Linked DNA regions of Thermotoga maritima MSB8. The protein of the gene in region 2 binds, or shares a complex with, the protein of the main gene of each other region. Links are inferred from orthologs where the notes say so. Each region holds a gene or a part of one and is shown on either strand. Other genes may lie near its edges.

Region 1 (9,349 bases), 130 kb from region 2 along the record:
CCGTTCGATACGACGTGCCCGTGGTCTCCTCTGTTGAAAAGGCGAAAGAAATGGGAGCTGAGGTTCTGATAATTGGAGTGTCGAATCCTGGTGGATATCTGGAAGAGCAGATAGCGACACTCGTAAAAAAGGCACTCTCACTCGGTATGGATGTCATTTCTGGTCTTCATTTCAAAATCTCACAGCAAACAGAATTTCTGAAGATTGCCCATGAAAACGGTACGAGAATAATAGACATTCGCATTCCACCTCTCGAGCTCGACGTTCTCAGGGGAGGTATATACCGAAAGAAGATAAAAGTCGTCGGTGTATTCGGAACCGACTGCGTGGTAGGTAAAAGAACCACCGCTGTTCAGCTCTGGGAAAGAGCTCTGGAGAAGGGGATCAAAGCGGGTTTTCTCGCAACAGGACAGACAGGGATCCTCATAGGAGCGGATGCGGGGTACGTGATCGACGCTGTTCCCGCGGATTTCGTTTCCGGTGTGGTGGAAAAAGCTGTTCTGAAACTCGAAAAAACGGGAAAAGAGATCGTCTTCGTGGAGGGACAAGGAGCCCTGAGACATCCCGCTTACGGCCAGGTCACCCTCGGCCTTCTGTACGGTTCCAATCCTGACGTGGTTTTCCTGGTTCACGATCCGAGCAGAGACCATTTTGAATCTTTCCCGGAAATTCCAAAAAAACCGGATTTTGAAGAGGAAAGAAGGTTGATAGAGACTCTCTCTAACGCGAAGGTGATAGGTGGGGTGTCTCTCAACGGAGGCTTCGAAACGGATCTTCCCGTTTACGATCCGTTCAACACAGATGACCTCGACGAGATGCTGGAGAGGGCAATGGTATGGTAGACGTTGTAATGGCACCATGCTCACCTGTGGAGTGTAGAACGGCGGTTGTGATAGATGTTCTGAGGGCAACTAGCACCATTGTGACCGCTCTTTCGAACGGTGCTTCTGGTGTGATACCCGTGAAAACCATCGAAGAGGCTCTGGAGAAGAAAAAAGAAGGTGTTCTGATCTGCGGAGAGAGGAACGCACAAAAACCGAAAGGATTCAACCTTGGAAATTCCCCTCTGGAATACAGGAAGGAAAAGATATCAGGAAAAACCATCGTTCTCACGACCACAAACGGCACTCAGGTGATAGAGAAAATCAGAAGTGAAGAGATAATAGCGGCTTCTTTTTTGAATTTGTCAGCGGTCGTTGAGTATTTGAAAAGCAAAGAAGACATACTGCTCGTGTGTGCTGGAACGAACGGCAGATTCTCCCTGGAAGATTTTCTGCTCGCTGGCGCGATAGTGAAGAGGCTAAAGCGAAACGATCTTGGGGACGGCGCTCACGCGGCGGAGAGGTATTTTGAGTCCGTGGAAAACACAAGGGAGGAGATCAAAAAACACTCCTCCCACGCAAAAAGGCTGATTTCTCTTGGATTCGAAAACGATATCGAATTCTGCACGACTGAGGATCTTTTCAAAACAGTACCTGCCCTCGTGAACGGTGTGTTCATTCTGAAAGAATTTCCGTGAAGTGCTTTGCGTTCGCTCCCATTCTTCTACACAGGTTTTTCAAAACGGTCTTTGGACCAACTTCAACGAACTCGGTTACTCCCATTTTTTTCATGGTGTCAACCGACTGTTTCCACAGAACCGGCCCTGTAATCTGTTCGATTATGTTCCTCTTTATCTCTTCAGGATTTTCCGTTGGTTTTGCTGTCGAGTTCATAACGATGGGCCATCTCGGCTTTTTGAAGTCCACCTTCTCCACTTCTTCCTTCATTTTCTCCCTGGCGTACTCCAGAAACGGTGTGTGAAACGGGCTTGAAACCATGAGTTCCACGACACGGCGAGCTCCTTTCTCTTTGAGAATCTCCATTGCCTTTTCCACCGATTCCTTCAACCCACTGATCACAACCTGATCGTGGGAATTGTAGTTCGCTATGTAAACCCCTTCGATAGAGTTCACCACTTCTTCTATGGTTTCAATGTTGAGCCCTATGACAGCGGCCATCGTGCCTTTCCCCGGTTCCAGTGCCTTCGACATGTACTCTCCCCTTTTTCTCACAAGATAAAGCCCCGTCTCGAAATCGTAGACTCCTGCCACTGCCAGGGCGGTGTACTCTCCGAGGCTGTGTCCTGCCACAACATCGGGCAGGATACCTCTCTTCTCCAGCTCGAGAAAAGCGATGTAACTCGTTATGTAGATCGAAGGCTGGGCGTTCTCTGTGAGTTTCAATGTTTCTTCGTCACCGTTCATGATCTCCGTGATATCAAAGCCCAGTACCTTTTTCGATCTTTCGAATATTTCTTTCGAAGACTCGTAAACGGAAAAATCCTTCGCCATTCCAGAGTACTGCGATCCCTGTCCGGGAAAGACAAACGCTCTCACCGTTCCACCTCCAGTTTCTTGAGCCTCAGCGCTATCAGAGCAGCAACGACCAGTTTTATCAGATCGAACCAGACGAAGGGAACGAATCCCACGGAAATTGCCTTCCTGATATCGTGAACGTAGAAGTTCAATACAAAGACACCGAGCGCATAGATGATGCCGAGTCCTGCTACCCCGGAAGCGAGATACCAGGCGAAACTTTCCTTCTTTTCAGCCAGAAGGCCGATCACGAACGCTCCGAGGATGAATCCGAAGAGGTACCCACCAGTTGGTCCCACAAGGACCTGCGCACCACCCTTGAAATTCGCAAAGACGGGAAGTCCCATGGCTCCAAGCAGAACGTACGTTGCAACTGCAAGAGTTCCGTATTTCTTTCCCAGAACGTACGCTGAAAGAAAGACAAAGAACACCTGAAGGGTAAAGGGAACAGGCCCCAGAGGGATCGAGATCCATGCCCCCACCACGATGAGAGCTGTGAAAATCCCTGCCTTTATGAGCTGCCTCACTCTTCGATGTACCCCCTCAGCTTCTCCACCGTTTCTTTGAACTCCTTCAGGATATCCTCTATGATCTGCTTCACCGGTTTTATCTCATCGATCAAGCCGGCGCTCTGTCCCACCATGAAGGATCCTCTCTCCAGATCGCCTTCAACGACCGCTCTTCTGAGACTTCCCACCAGCATTTCTTCAGCCTGCATGGGGTTTTCAAACTCCATCTCCTGGATCTTCCTTGCAAAGGGAGTTCTGAGAACGCGCGCGGGGTGTCCAAGTTTGGCTCCCGTCACAACGGTGTCTCTTATGGAAGCCTTGACGATCTTTTCTTTGTAAACCGGGTGCACGTCGCTTTCCACACTCGCCACAAACCTGGTTCCCATCTGAACGGCTTCCGCTCCGAGTGCGAAGGCGGCTGCCATACCTCTTCCGTCGGCGATGCCTCCCGCTGCGATCACGGGGATGTTCACACTCCTGGAGACTTTGTTGACGAGAACGAAGGTTGTGACTTCACCTATGTGTCCACCGGACTCCATCCCTTCCGCTATCACCGCATCCGCTCCCGCTCTTTCCACCATCCTTGCCAGAGAGTCGGAGGCGACAACGGGTATCACCTTTGTTCCGTTTTCCTTGAGTTCCCTTATGTACTTCGTTGGGTTTCCCGCACCGAACGTGACGACGGGTACTTTCTCTTCTATGCACACCTTGACGAGATCGTCCGCCCACGGAGAGACAAGGATTATGTTTACACCGAAGGGTTTGTCCGTCTTCTGTCTGAGTTCGGAGATCGCTTTTCTCAGGTCGTCCGGCTTCATGGCTCCGGATCCGATGATTCCAAGTCCTCCCGCCTCCGATACCGCTGCTGCGAGGGTGGGAGTTCCCGCCCAGGCCATTCCACCCATGAGGATTGGATGCTCTATTTCCAGAAGATCTGTCACTCTTGTTCTCACGGTCATTTCTTTTTCACCCCCAGCAAAAGCCTGGCTTTCGCCACGATTTTGTCATCGACCTTTGCAACTCCTTCCACCTGAACCGTGCCGAGTTTTTCACCGAGCTTTCTCACTTCGTAGATCAGCCTGTCACCCGGACGTACCTCCTTCTTGAAACGCGCTTCGTCTATTCCGAGAAACAGAGGAATTCCTTCCACACTCTTCAAAAGGAGAATTCCAGCGGTCTGAGCAAGGCCCTCTACGATGAGAACACCCGGGTATATCGGATACTCCGGGAAATGTCCCTGGAAGACGGGATCAGAAATGCTGATGTTTTTGAAGGCGACGATCCTGTCTTCTGATTCTTCTATCACACCGTCAACTAGGAGAAATGGATACCTGTGCGGAAGGATCGACTTCACGTAATCTATGTTCATGATTCATACCTCCCCACCACGATGGACACGTTGTGCCCGCCGAAACCAAAGGAGTTCTTTATGAAGTTTTTGATCTCCATCTGAACGGGTTCTTTACCGACAAGGCCGGTTCCTTTCGCTTCGTCGATCGGATTGTCAAGGTTCGGCATGCCGTGGACGAAAGAGTTCTGCATCTGAAGGATGGCAAGAACGAGTTCGGAAGCACCGGCGGCACCAAGGAGATGTCCTATAAGGGCTTTCGAAGAGTTTATGGCGACGTTCTTTACGTGTTCTCCAAGGACTTTCTTTATCGCTTTGAGTTCCGCTTCATCACCTGCTGGTGTGCTTGTGGCGTGACAGCTCACGTAGTCGATGTCTTCGACAGCCAGACTGGATTCTTTCAGGGCGAGTTTCATGGCTTCTGCTGCCCCTCTGCCCTCTGGATCTGGAGCACTGAAGTGGTACGCGTCGTCCGTCATACCCACTCCCTTGATCTCCGCGAGAATTTTCGCTCCTCTCGATTTTGCCACTTCCTCGGCTTCGAGTATGAGAACCGCACCGCCTTCACCCATCACAAAGCCGTCTCTGTCTTTATCGAACGGACGAGAAGCACGCTTTGGATCGTCGTTCCTCCTTGAGAGTGCTCTCATGTTGGCAAACCCGGTGATGGGAAGTGGAGCAATCGTTGCCTCGGTTCCCCCGACGACTGCCACATCCGCGTATCCGTGTCTTATGAGGAGAGCACCGAGAGCTACCGCGTGGAGGGATGAAGCACAGGCGCTTACAGAAGAGAAGTTCGGTCCTTTCAGTCCGTATTCCATTGCAACGACACCGGAAGCCATATCGATGAGGATCATCGGAATCAGGAACGGACTGACTCTGCTTGGACCCTGACTCAGGAATTTGTTGTTCTCGCTGTCGAGCGTCAGAAATCCTCCCATGCCGGATCCTATGATGGTGGCTGTCCTGTCGGCGTACGGTTCGAAGTTTATACCGGCGTCTTCCACAGCTTCTTTCGCGCTGACCAGAGCGAAGTGAACGAAACGGTCTGTTCTCCTGACCAGTTTCGGATTTATGTACTCCTCCGGTTTGAAATCTCTCACCTCTGCGGCGATCTGGACGGGAAGGTTAGAAGCATCAAAAGAAGATATTCGATCTATCGTTACTTTAGTTTCTCTAAGTCCTTCTAAATTTCTCTCTTTTCCAACACCAAAGGGACTCACGATACCCATACCCGTGATAACTACCCGCTTCAAAATACCACCTCCTGACAAAAAAATCTGGCATGATTATACCATAATCTCACATTGGGTTACAATCCCGATGTTCTCTCATGTTAAGGAAATGAGAAATTTACTCTCCAGGTGATAACATATTGAGGAGAAGGAGGGAATAGGATGAAGAAATACGTGATCGTGACGGGAGGAGTCCTCAGCGGTATTGGGAAGGGAATATTCTCGGCTTCCTTAGCGAGGTTGATGAAAGAACACGGTGTCGATGTGAACGTGTTGAAAATCGATCCTTATCTCAACGTGGACGCTGGTACCATGAATCCCAACCAGCACGGAGAAGTCTTCGTCACCGAGGATGGCTACGAGGCGGATCTGGACCTCGGTCACTACGAGAGATTCCTTGGAAGAGACATGACGAGGCAGAACAACATGACAGCGGGGCAGGTGTACCTTCGTGTCATAGAGAAGGAAAGACAGGGAAAATACCTTGGGAACACCGTCCAGATCGTACCGCATCTCACTGAGGAGATAAAAGACAGAATAAGGGCGCTCGAGGCGGAACTCCTCGTGGTCGAGATAGGAGGTACCGTTGGAGACATCGAAGGGGAAGTCTTTCTGGAGGCTGTGAGAGAACTCCAGATGGAAGAAGGAAAGGAAAACTTCCTTTTCGCTCACGTCACGTACGTTCCTTACCTTCGGACGACCAACGAGTTCAAGACGAAACCCACTCAACAATCCGTTCAGCTTTTGAGAAGGATAGGAATCACACCGGATATGGTCATCGTGAGGAGCGAGTTTCCCCTCGATGTCCCCAGTATGAACAAGGTGGCTCTTTTCTCCGGTGTTCCACGCGATTTTGTGATAAACCTGCCCGATACGAAGAACGTGTATGAAGTTCCAGAAATACTGAGAGATATGGGTTTGCACGAGAAGATTGCTTCCAAGTTGAACGTTGAGCTGAAAAAATCCACGTTCAACTGGTCCTATCCCAAAGCTTTCAAACCCTACAGGATAGCGCTCGTTGGAAAATATCTTGGAACGGACGACGCGTACAAAAGCATCATAGAGTCGGTCTTTTTGACAGGAATAGAAAAGCCCACCGTGGTGGACAGTCAGATGCTCGAAGACATGAACGACGAAGAAGTAAAGAAAGTGCTCGACGAATACGATGCCCTCATCATACCCGGTGGATTCGGAAGAAGAGGTGTAGAAGGCAAGATAAAAGCCATAAAGTACGCACGTGAGAACAAGAAGCCCATACTTGGAATATGTCTCGGTATGCAGCTCATGGTCATAGAGTTCGCACGCAACGTGTTCGGCTACAAAGAGGCCAATTCCACCGAGTTCGATCCGAACACACCTTATCCTGTTGTGGATCTCATGGAGGAGCAGAAGAGAATATTGAAGCTCGGTGGTACGATGAGGCTTGGAGCTCAAAAGGTGAAAATTTTTCCAAAAACGAAACTCTACGAAGTTTACGGTGGAGTTGAGGAAGTCTACGAAAGGCACAGGCACAGATACGAAGCCAACGAAGAAGCGTTTCCGGAGCTGTTCAAAAAACCTGGAGAAGAAGGGTACAAGCTCGTCGTGTCCGCGAAATCCGACTTCATAGAGGCCGTTGAGCTTGAAGATCATCCTTTCTTTGTTGGTGTTCAGTTTCATCCCGAGTACAAGAGCAAAGTGGGAGCACCGCACCCGATTTTTGTCTATTTGAGAAAAGTCCTGGAGGGATCACAATGATAGACATGCACCTTCACTCCACGTTCTCCTACGATGGAAAGGCGGAAATAGACGACATAATCTCTCAGGTGCAGAAGCTCGGTATCGAACATTTCTGTATCACGGATCACTACGAATACGAAAACGGGGAACTCGTTCACGATTTCAACGTTGAAGAGTACTTTCTCACCATGGAGAAATACGATCTTCCGAAGGGAGCGGAGATCAGCTGGGATGGTGTGGGAGAGGCGGTTTTTCCCGATGGTTTCGACTACCTTCTTCTTGGGATACATCGGTACGATGAGAACCTTCCACCGGATGAGCTCGCAAGAGACTATCTGGAGCGAACGCTCTTTGTGATGGAAAGGGTGAAATTCCACACACTTGCACACCTGGACTATCCGGCAAGATACGCGAAGGCAGATTTCAAAGCGAACAGAGATTTGATAGAAAAGATTCTGGTGTTCCTCGTGAAAAACGAAAAGGCCCTTGAAATCAACACTGCTGGTCTCTTCAAGCACGGGAAACCCAATCCGGACTACTGGATAGTGGAGATGTATTACGATCTCGGTGGGAGAGTCGTGACGATTGGTTCGGACGCACACGAATCGCAACATATAGGTCGAGGAATAGAAGAAGTCATGAGAGAACTCAAAAAGTTTAATTTCGAGTACCTCGCTGTCGATGGGAAGAAACTCGTTACCGTGAAACTGAGGTGAAGGAATGGCTTTTCTTTTGAGTTTTCTTTTGAGTCTGTTCGGTGTCTGGTTCTTCGGAAGAGTTGCGAAAAGACTGAACATCGTGGACAGGCCGGATGGTGTTCTGAAGCCCCACGGGAGAGAAACACCTTACCTGGGTGGGCTGGGAATATTTGTGGGGGTCCTTCCGTTCTTGTGGAACGACACGGTGGTTCTCCTTTCGGCATCGATCGCTCTTGCTCTGGGATTGATGGATGATCTGTTCTCTCTTTCTCCTTTTTTAAGGTTGATCGCAGAATTTGGCATTTCGCTTCTGCTCGTGTGGAGATTCATCGGCCTCGACAATTTACTGGTTTCCACTTTCTGGTTGTTCTTTGTTGTCGTTCTCATAAATTCCGTGAACATGATGGACGGTATGGATGGGCTCTGTGGAAGTCTTGTGGCTCTGTCGGCGCTCTCCTATTTCTTTCTGGTTAGAGGCGTGTTCTTCGAAAACCTCTCTCTCTCCCTTCTCGGTGCATCTCTTGGCTATCTTGTTTTCAATTTTCCACCCGCGAGGATCTTCATGGGCGATGCGGGAAGTTATCTGATGGCTGTTTTGCTATCCGCGATCGTTCTTTCCCAGAATCGATTTGCCTCTTTCGATACATTCCTCACGATGATTTTTCCTCTCTGGATCTTCTTTTTGGATTTTCTGGCGAGTGTTCTGAGGAGGTACAGGAACAAAAAATCGATCTTCAGAGGAGACAGGAATCACATGTACGACAAGCTCTCTCGAAGATTCGGGGTGAAAAGAGCTCTCTTCATCATGATAGCAACGCACGCTGTGTTCTGTGGGTTCAGCTTTGGAGCTCTGGGAAATATCGTGATGAGTGTGGTGACGTTTGTTTTAGCCGTTGTGTTTTCTTTTGTTCTCATCAAAGGCCTCGGGCTTCTTCATTACGATTGAGCGGGAGGGAAAACTTATGGAGATTCTGTTTTACGTCATGTACGTCGTAGTTGCCCTTTTCTCGTCCAGGAAACTCACGTACGAGTTCAGCGTTCCAAAGTACGCTCTGATCACGGTGTTTCTGAGTGTCATGTTCTCCATGGTCCTGATGAAGATTCTCAGGAAGGAAAAACTGGAAATCAGATTCAACATGGCCCACGTGGCTTTTTTTGCCTTCGCTATCTCGGCTCTTTTATCCACGATAAATGTCTATCGCGATAATCCTGTCTATTTCAGATATTCTTTTGACATAGCGATCTACGTTCTTCTCATGTTCTTCACATCGATCTTCATCTCGAACTTCTTCGTCACAAAAGAAAGAATAAAAAGATTTCTCACGGTCAGTGTGGCTCTTGCGGGATTCATAGCTTTCGACGCGCTTTTGAACTTCTACGGCGGTGTCGATGTTTTTCTTGGAAGTGTGGGGAGTCCCTTTTCGAGGGCAACCGTGAAGGCGACCATAGGAAACGTGAACTTCGTCTCGAACTTTCTCTCCCT
Region 2 (9,116 bases):
AAGATCGTCCACCGTGCTGAAGTAGACCTGTGAAAGAAGAACTTCACTCAGAAGAAGAAACGGGAGAAGGAGTCTTTTCAACCCAGACCACCTTTCCGTAGAGGGGCCCTGCAGTGATCTTTTCCACTTTCACGTCCGCAAAGCGCCCTATCATCCAATCTTCACCTTCGAAGGCGATGATCTTGTTCCTGATGTCGCGGCCGTAGAAGAGGCCGTTCTTTGCCTGCGCTTCGACGATGATACGCACCGTCTTTCCTCTGTATCGCTCGTTGAGTTTTCTGTTGATCCTCTTCTGGAGGTTCATGAGAAACTGCATACGTCTCACCTTTTCTTCGTAGGGCACGTCGTCTTTGTAGTACTTCCAGGCTACAGTTCCCTCACGTGGAGAGTAAATGGCAAGGTTCAGACGCTCGAACTGTGCCTTCTCTACAAGGTCCACCGTCTCCATGAAGTCCTCTTCCGTTTCTGTGGGAAAGCCCACGATGATGTCACTGCTTATTGCAACCTCTGGCACCTTCGATCTGATCTTCTCGAGGAGGGCAAGGTACTCTTCCTTCGTGTACCTTCTGTTCATGAGTTTCAAAATTCTGTTGCTTCCGGACTGAACGGGAAGGTGAACGGACTTTGCCACTTTCGGGTTTTTTGCTATCACCTCTATGAGTTCATCGGAAAAGTCCGTTGGATAGGAGGTGAGAAACCAGATTCGCTCTATTCCCTCGATCTTCGAGGCTTCCTCGAGGAGTTTTGCAAGAGAGGAGCCATCCTTCAGGTCCTTTCCGTAGGCGTCCACGTTCTGGCCGAGGAAGGTAACCTCACGGTAGCCCTGCTCTGCGAGTTTTTTCACCTCTTCCAGGATGTCCGCCATCGGTCTGCTTCTTTCCCTGCCCCGTGTGTAGGGAACGATGCAATAGGTACAGAACCTGTCACAGCCGTGGATGATCGTGACCCATGCGTGGTGCCTGCTCGTTCTTATCCTTGGGAGTTCGTGTGTGTACTCGTCCAGGTGGTCTTCAAAGAGCGCCACCTTTTCTCCTTCGAGTGCTTTTTTGACGGCCTCTGTCACCCTCGGAACGGCACGGGTTCCAAGAACAAAGTCCGCTCCTTTTTCGAGGAACTTTTCTCTTTCCTTTTCTGCGACACATCCTGCGACGCCAACGACGATCTTCTTTTTCTTCTTCAGTTTCAGGACCTGTCCCAGTTCGCTGTAGGCTTTCTCCTCGGACTTTCTCCTCACCGCACAGGTGTTTATGATGACCACATCCGCCTCCTCAGGGCTCGAGGCGGGGGTGAAGCCCTCTTTTACAAGAAGACCTGCCATCGCTTCCGAGTCGTTCTCGTTCATCTGACAGCCGAAGGTCTTTATGTAAAATCTCATGTTCGACCTCCCAGTTTGCTCAGACTAATTAGATTATACCAGAAAGGAAAAACCCCGCCGAAGCGGGGCTGTTCACATCAGTCCGAGTTCTTTCTTCACGAAATTCGGGAGGGCAAAGGAGGCAACGTGGACTTCTTCGTTGTAGTACTTCAGTTCTTTGTTGAACTTTCTCACCTTTTCCGGGTCGAAGTCTTTTATCGGGTCTATTCCCTTGGAGGCGAAAGTGTAGGACCACATGCCGGAGGGATAGGTGGTCATGAAACCAAGGTAAACCCTTGTAATCGGAAAGACCTTGCTGATCCTCCTGTAGGCGAGTTTGAACCATCCGATGTCGTAGAACGGATCCTCCGTTTCTGCAGAGAAGACTCCGTCTTCCTTCAATGCGTCGTAGCAGGCCTGGTAGAACTCCTCGGTGAAGAGGTGCCCGCCCTGACCCGCCGTCGGGTCCGTGGAGTCTATGATGATGACGTCGAACTCGTTTTTGAACTTCCTCACGTATTCGGCACCGTTTGCTATCACGATCTCCGCTCTGGGATCGTCGAAACCACAGGAGGTCTGTTTCAGATATTTCCTCGCCGCTTCTATGACGAGGCCATCGACCTCGCAGAGAATGGCTTTTTCTACGCTATCGTGCTTGAGGACTTCTCTGAGCGTTCCCCCATCTCCACCACCGATGATGAGCACCTTCTTCGGATTGGGATGAAGGAACATGGGAACGTGTGCGAGCATCTCGTGGTACATGAACTCGTCTTTCTCTGTTGTCATTGTGATTCCATCGAGTGCGAAGACCACACCGAGATCGGGGTTTTCGAAGATGTCGATCCTCTGTATATCGCTCTGTCCTGAATAAATCACGCGGTTCATCTTCATGAAAAGACCCACGTTGTTTCCCGTGTAGTACTCGAAGTACCAGAGGTGCTGTCTTGGCTGAAGTTCCCTTTCCAGTTCCTTCAACGTTCTCACCTCCTCAGACGGCGGCCTTGTGCGGCGAGTCCTCCGGGATTCCTATCTCGTCGTACCTGCCTCTTTCATGCTCCACCACGTGAACTCTCTTTGCCTTCAGCGCTTTTTTCAGATGTTCGAAGGCTTTCCAGGGATCGACATCCTCTCCGCAGGTGAAGAGATCGATAGCAGCGTACCCGTACTCTGGCCAGGTGTGAATGGTTAGGTGGGATTCAGATATCACCACCACACCACTCACCCCATAGGGGAGGAACCTGTGAAACGTTGACGTGACTATTGTTGCTCCACTTTCATAGGCTGCCTGCTTCATCTCCTGTTCTATCAGCTGCACGTTGTCAAGAACCTCTCTGTCACATTCGTAGAATTCCGCCACCAGGTGCCTTCCCAGACTCTTCATGTTAATCCCTCCCCTCTGAAATTTTTAGTCAATCATGATCCAAAGTAACACCGCCTTTTTCTTTCCCGGATTCTTCACGTAATGCTTTTTGTCTGCTTTGTAGTAGAAACAGTCTCCTTCTTTCAATCTGTAGCGTTTGCCGTCGAGGTAAAGATCTATCCTTCCCTGAATCACAAAGCCGAACTCTGAACCTTCATGGTACGATTCTTCCTCCGTCTGTGCGCCGGGTTCCAGTGTCACGAGAATCGGATCGATCTCTTTGTCTTCCACACCGCTCATCAGAATCTCACTCTTCACACCCTCTGGCTCGTCGTAGACCGGAACCCTCTCTTCCTTTTTGAACACAATCCTCTCTTCTTCCACGTCGGAGAAAAAGTGCTTCAAATCTGTACCCAGTGCTTCTAAGATCCTTTCAAGAGTATCTATGGATGGAGACGTCTTGTCCGATTCGAGCTGTGAAATGAAGCTTCTTGAAAGATCTGTGCGCTCTGCGAGTTCTTCTTGTGTGAGTCCTCTTGAGAGCCTTAATTTCCTGAGTTTTTCTCCGATCCTCACAAAGTTCCCAACCCCTTTGTCCACTATAGTTGACAAACTTGTTCAGTATCACAGACATTATTATACCCACCCCCCTTTCGTTGTCAAGGTTAATTTTGTGTTACTTAAGTTACATTAAGGTAACTTATCTTGGAGGAATGATCTAAAAGCAGATCGCAATCTTTTCTCGATTCAATTAGAACAGCCTCATCGTTTAATGTAACTATTCAAAATCATTACAGTTTATAATTATGTGGTAAAATAAATCCAGGAAATACCATGGAAATAGGGAGGTGCAGGGTATGAGAGAGATGACGAAGAAGTTCCTTGAGGACGCTTTCGCAGGGGAGAGCATGGCGCACATGAAGTATCTGATCTTCGCGGATGAAGCAGAGCAGAGGGGACTGAAGAAACTCGCGAATCTCTTCAGGGCGATCGCGTACGCGGAGTACGTCCACGCGAGGAACCACTACAGAGAACTCGGAAAGATCTACAAAGAGATGGCCGAAAACGTCCAGCAGTGCATCGACGGTGAAACCTTCGAAATCGATGAGATGTACCCGGTTTACAACACCGTCGCACAGTTCCAGGAAGAAAAAGGAGCGGAAAGAAGCACCAAGTTCGCCTGGGAAGCCGAAAAGATCCACGCGGAGATGTACAAAAAGGCCAAAGAACTCGTGGAAAAGGGAGAAGACTACACAGCGGAGAAGATCTACATCTGTCCCGTCTGTGGTCACACCGTTGAAGGAGAGCCACCAGAGAAGTGTCCGGTTTGCGGAGCACCGAAGAGCGCTTACAGGGAATTTTCAATTTAAAGGAGGGATAGCATGAAACTTTCTGATTTCATCAAGACGGAAGATTTCAAGAAGGAAAAGCACGTTCCGGTCATAGAAGCACCCGAGAAGGTGAAAAAAGACGAAAAAGTTCAAATCGTGGTTACCGTGGGAAAGGAGATCCCGCACCCGAACACAACAGAACACCACATCAGGTGGATCAAAGTTTTCTTCCAACCTGATGGTGATCCATACGTTTACGAGGTGGGAAGGTACGAGTTCAACGCGCACGGAGAGTCCGTTCAGGGGCCGAACATCGGCGCTGTTTACACAGAGCCTACTGTCACAACCGTGGTAAAATTGAACAGATCGGGAACGATCATAGCCCTCTCCTACTGCAACATACACGGCCTCTGGGAAAGCAGTCAAAAGATCACTGTTGAAGAGTGAGGTGAGTTCTGTGAAGAAGTACAGGTGCAAACTCTGTGGTTACATCTACGATCCTGAACAAGGAGATCCCGACAGCGGAATCGAACCGGGGACACCCTTCGAGGATCTTCCAGACGACTGGGTCTGTCCGCTCTGTGGAGCTTCGAAGGAGGATTTTGAACCGGTTGAGTGATCTGGAAGTCTTACCGTCAGAGAAAGGGGAGGCTGGCCCTCCCCTTTCTCTTTCCCCACGACCCGGCGGGCTCGGGCGGGATCCGAAAAGAAAATGATAACTCTCGTTATAATAATACCATAAAGTAGATAAACAAAAAATCTGGGGGGAGAAAGATGATCGGATTTCTCACAGACTGGGGCTTGAAGAGTCACTACGTGGGAGTCGCGAAGGCGGTGATCAAGAGGATAAACCCCTCCGCGGAGATCATCGACATCACGCACGAAGTAGAACCTTTCAACGTGAGAAAGGCGAGTCACGTTCTCTACAGAGCCTCCCTCGATTTTCCTCCTTCCACCGTCTTTCTTGTGGTTGTCGACTACGGCGTTGGAACTTCAAGAAAGGCGATCGTGATGAAGACCAAGAACGACCAGTACTTCGTGGCACCCGACAACGGAGTTCTCACGGTTGTAGCTGAAGAATACGGAGTTGCCGAGATCAGAGAGATAGAGAACAGAGAGCTCTTCTACAAGAAGAATCCTTCCTTCACTTTCCACGGAAGGGACATCTTCGCACCGGTTGCCGCCCACCTCGACATGGGACTTCCGCTGGAGAGAGTGGGAGACAGACTGCTCTCGTACGAGGTTCTCAAGATGAGAAAGCCTGTTGTCGAGAACGAGAAAGTCATCGGAGAAGTGGCGATAGTTGACACCTTCGGAAACGTGTCGACGAACATTCCCTTCGATCTCTTTTTGAAGCTCAGTGTGGATTTCGACGACGTGGTGAGAGTGAGAGTGGGAAGAAAAGAGTTCAAAGCGGCTGTCGCGAAGGCCTTCGGAGATGTGGACACGGGAGAACTGCTCGTTCATCCAGACAGCGCAGGTTTCCTCGAAATCGCCGTGAATCTGGGAGACGCGAGTCAGGTGCTTTCGGTTAAAGAAGGAGACGAGATCGAGATATGCAGATGAAACAGGTTCTTCTTGAGGCAAGGCAGGATTTTCTGAGTCTTCTCAAAAGAAGAGGCTGGAAGGAGAAAGACCTGAATATACTGAGAGGAATCTTCCTTGGAGAGCTTTCCAGGGTGGACGTGCCGGCTGACATCTTTGAGCTTGCTATCAAGGAGGCCGTGAAGGGGAACTTGAAGCTTTCTTCGAAACTCCTTGGAGTGAGTGAGATAGACACTCTTGAGATCCTCTTCTGGTACCTGCCGAAGAAGTATCCCCTTCCTTCAGAGAGGCTCAAAAAGAGGCTGAAAGCCGAAAGCGTGAAAGAGTTCATCGAAGAAGCCAACAGACTTAGGGTGAAACTTGGAAAGAAGGATTTCATGGAGCTCTACCTTCATCTCGAAGAAGCGGAAGAAGAGGAAGAAAAAAGAGAGAACACGGATCTTCTGGAGAGAGTTCGAAACCTTTCGATTGAGAAACTATCAGAGAGTGAGATTGAGGAGTTGAGATACTTCTACTCCTTGCTCGATCTTCGAGGAAAGGAATCCGTGAGAACGCTGAACGTTCACCCGTACATTCTTTCTGCCATCATCAGAAACCCTTCTGCACCGATCGTCATCGATGGAAGCAACCTGCTCTGGCGTGGAGGACTCTCCGTCTCTTACATCTACGAGGTGTTTGAGAGGCTTGCTGTTTTCAGGGAGTTCTTCTTTCCCTACAGGATCGTTTTCGACAGGAACGCGGAGTTCGTGCTGCCAGTTCACGAGAGGAAGGGATTCGAAAGGTGGAAAAACTCTCCGAACGTTCTCTTCGAATCTCCAGCGGATGGCCTCATCATCTCCCTTGCGAACACCATGGACGCGGTGGTTCTGAGCGGTGACAGGTTCAGAGATCACGGTCTTCCCAGGAGGGTTAGGGTCCTAACACCGGAGGAGATAGAAAAGGGGTGAGCGAGCTCACCCCAATTTCTTTTCAATGTAGCTGACGATGTCGCCGACCGTTGAGATCTTTTCAAGATCGGCGTCATCCACCTTTACACCGAACTCGCTTTCGAAATCCATCACGAGATCAACGAGGTCGAGGGAATCCGCACCGAGATCGTCTATGAGTTTTGCCTCCTCTGTGACCTGTGACTCATCCACTCCGAGTTTTTCAGAGATTATGCTCTTCACCTTTGAAAAGATCTCCTCTCTGCTCGCCACTTTTCCACCTCCTCTTAGAAGTGTCGAAAAAAATTATAACACAATCACATTCTCAAGTAAGACCCTTTCACCCCAGCGCTCGACGAACCAGCCCGGATTCAGGGTGTGAACGGGCACTATGTAATCTGGGTTCAGTTCGTTCAAAATCTTTTCCAGACCCTGAGGAGAGACGTGGCCCGAGGCGTGGAACTCTTTTGTGAAGACAATGTTTCCGTTCACTTCTCTTATGCCGAAAGGAATTATATTGAAGTACCTGAGCCAGTTCATGAAGCGCTTCGCGTCGATCTCCTGCTCTTCCGTGTAGGCTTCGCTCGTCGAATGGATATAGACGGCGCCGTTCAGAACTCTTTCGTCGAGATCGAGGATGTGCGGGAAGTCCCAGTATCCCGCGACCATGGTGTGTTTTTCTGGATGCAGGTTTATTTCCTCTGGTGAGAGAAGGATCCCTTCCTCTCTGGCTCGAAGCAGTGCGTCTTTTTCGAGGTTTATGTAGGTGACCTTCCCGGGGTGGTAGACACGAACGAAAGACCTTTCCTCATCCGTCAGCTTCCAGAGTGGTTCCACTCGTTCCATCTCGAGAAGATAGGCATAGTCTTTTGGCATGAGAACGAGTCTTCTGTCGTTTTCCATGCAGACCTTAAGGAAGGTGAAGAGCCTCTCCAGGTGTCTGATGGGAAAATCCACGAGTATCAGGTTCTTTGTCCCCCTGAAAACTCTCATCGCGTTTTCGAAGACGTCCTTTTCCGTGTTCTCAATGTTCTCTTCCCTCGTGACTCTGGTTCCCTCAACGATGAGAACGAGCGGGCGCTTGTCCTTCAGATTCTCAAAAAATCTCGAGGTCCTGAGGGAAAGTGCGAGTCTCTTTTCACCGAGAGTGTCCAGCCAGTAGCGCTCTTCTTCTGCTGTCTCGGGACCCGTTCTGAAGTCTCCGGTGTAGGCGAGCCAGAGATCGTCCACCCTTGCCGCAAGACCCGCGGCTCCTATGACGGAGTGGTACACGGGTTCAACGAACAGTTCGTTTTTCCACAGAGAGTTCACATCGACGACTGTTAAGTCATCGTTGAACTCTATATTCTTGGGAAAAGAAACGCGTCTTGTCAACTTCTCCGCGTTTTTCGAATTTCCCGGGCTCACCGTGAGGTCTTCGCGGATTCCGTTTTCCAGATCTTTATCGTTGACCTTTCTTCTTTTCTTTCCACCGAGCTGAGTCAGAACGTTCGAGTTGCTCGTGTACACACTGGCTCTCATCACCGCGAAGGTTTCACCGGTCATGAGGAGGGGGATCTTTTCGTCTATGAGGCCCACCATTCCGGTGTGATCCGCGTGCGCATGGCTCAAAAAGAGAAAGGCGTGGTTCACAGGATCTTCGAACTTTCCATCGAAGAGGTCGTCTCTGTAGATGTTGAGCCGGGGAACCATTTTGAGCTTCAGCAGGTCATGAAGGATCTTACCTGTTCTGGGGTTCAAAAACTCCTCAAAGAACTCTCCCCATCTGGAAAAGTTCAACCCGAAATCCAGAAGAAAACCGTCGTTCTCAGAATCAACCACTCTGATTTTGTTTCCCCCTATGTTTCTGTGCCCGTCGAATATCTCTATTCTCACGGAACCCCCCCAGAAGAGAAAAGAGTTTGTCTGGATCAACGTGGTAGAGGTTGGTCTTCACCCTGAGATCGCTCGCACCGAAGTCCTCTATTCCTTCAAAATGATATGATAGCACATTCGAGATCTCCTCTTCGATCCTTTTCCCGCTGAACATTATCAATCCAGCGATCTGTGCGTGATCCAGCAGGTAGTCGATGTGCCAGTGCCTCTTTCGGGAGCCGAGAAAATAACGGGGGATCCTCTTGAAGAATCCCCCCATTGCAGATCCAACGTAGGCGTAGTAGCCCGGCTCCAGATGAGATGCTTTCTTTCCATACCTCAAAGCAACACTCTCTTCGAGTTTCAAAAGCAAAACGTAAGTTCCCTTCATAGGATACTCAGGTATCTTTCCGCGTGGTCCGGTGCAACGGTCACAACCCTCGCGTCTGGCCCGAGTTTCTGGGCTACTTTCAAAGCGGCTGCGACGTTGGCACCGGAAGAGATCCCTACGAGAAGTCCCTCTTTTTTTGCGAGGTACCTCGCCATCTCGTAGGCCTCTTCGTCCTCCACGGTGATCACTTCGTCTATCACGGATCTGTCCAGGATCTTCGGAACAAAGCCCGCTCCTATACCCTGGATGGCGTGTTTTCCCGGCTGGCCTCCAGAGAGAACGGGAGATTTTGCGGGCTCTACCGCTACTATCTTCACTCCGTTTCCAAAGAAGCCTTTCAAAACCCTTCCCACTC

Evidence for each region.
Region 1: the proteins of TM_RS03390 (region 2) and fabF are in contact, whole or in part, in a solved structure (PDB 6OKG), measured with the Escherichia coli proteins. The link is inferred for Thermotoga maritima MSB8 from one-to-one orthologs.

The regions. Positions count from the first base shown.
Region 1 is NC_000853.1:818,309-827,657, forward strand. The notes cover bases 3,352-6,326. They hold fabF (beta-ketoacyl-ACP synthase II), read right to left. Parts: upstream 5,471-6,326; coding sequence 4,232-5,470; downstream 3,352-4,231. Other genes in these bases: fabK (enoyl-[acyl-carrier-protein] reductase FabK), read right to left, coding at 3,352-3,825; fabZ (3-hydroxyacyl-ACP dehydratase FabZ), read right to left, coding at 3,822-4,235; TM_RS04110 (CTP synthase), read left to right, coding at 5,612-6,326. Outside these bases: TM_RS04075 (DUF1611 domain-containing protein), read left to right, coding at 1-842; TM_RS04080 (2-phosphosulfolactate phosphatase family protein), read left to right, coding at 836-1,519; fabD (ACP S-malonyltransferase), read right to left, coding at 1,497-2,378; TM_RS04090 (biotin transporter BioY), read right to left, coding at 2,375-2,884; more of fabK, read right to left, coding at 2,881-3,351; more of TM_RS04110, read left to right, coding at 6,327-7,186; TM_RS04115 (PHP domain-containing protein), read left to right, coding at 7,183-7,884; TM_RS04120 (glycosyltransferase family 4 protein), read left to right, coding at 7,889-8,812; TM_RS04125 (O-antigen ligase family protein), read left to right, coding at 8,829-9,349. UniProt on the Escherichia coli protein: Involved in the type II fatty acid elongation cycle. Catalyzes the elongation of a wide range of acyl-ACP by the addition of two carbons from malonyl-ACP to an acyl acceptor.
Region 2 is NC_000853.1:684,691-693,806, forward strand. Bases 5,167-7,908 are described here. They hold TM_RS03390 (acyl carrier protein), read right to left. Parts: upstream 6,790-7,908; coding sequence 6,544-6,789; downstream 5,167-6,543. Other genes in these bases: TM_RS03380 (SAM hydrolase/SAM-dependent halogenase family protein), read left to right, coding at 5,167-5,611; TM_RS03385 (hypothetical protein), read left to right, coding at 5,608-6,537; TM_RS03395 (ribonuclease J), read right to left, coding at 6,823-7,908. Also shown: TM_RS03340 (phospholipase D-like domain-containing protein), read right to left, coding at 1-81; tRNA (N6-isopentenyl adenosine(37)-C2)-methylthiotransferase MiaB, read right to left, coding at 44-1,375; speE (polyamine aminopropyltransferase), read right to left, coding at 1,448-2,329; speD (adenosylmethionine decarboxylase), read right to left, coding at 2,343-2,735; TM_RS03360 (cupin domain-containing protein), read right to left, coding at 2,760-3,290; TM_RS03365 (rubrerythrin family protein), read left to right, coding at 3,572-4,084; TM_RS03370 (class II SORL domain-containing protein), read left to right, coding at 4,097-4,492; rd (rubredoxin), read left to right, coding at 4,503-4,664; more of TM_RS03380, read left to right, coding at 4,820-5,166; more of TM_RS03395, read right to left, coding at 7,909-8,391; TM_RS03400 (GIY-YIG nuclease family protein), read right to left, coding at 8,330-8,761; cysK (cysteine synthase A), read right to left, coding at 8,758-9,116. UniProt on the Escherichia coli protein: Carrier of the growing fatty acid chain in fatty acid biosynthesis.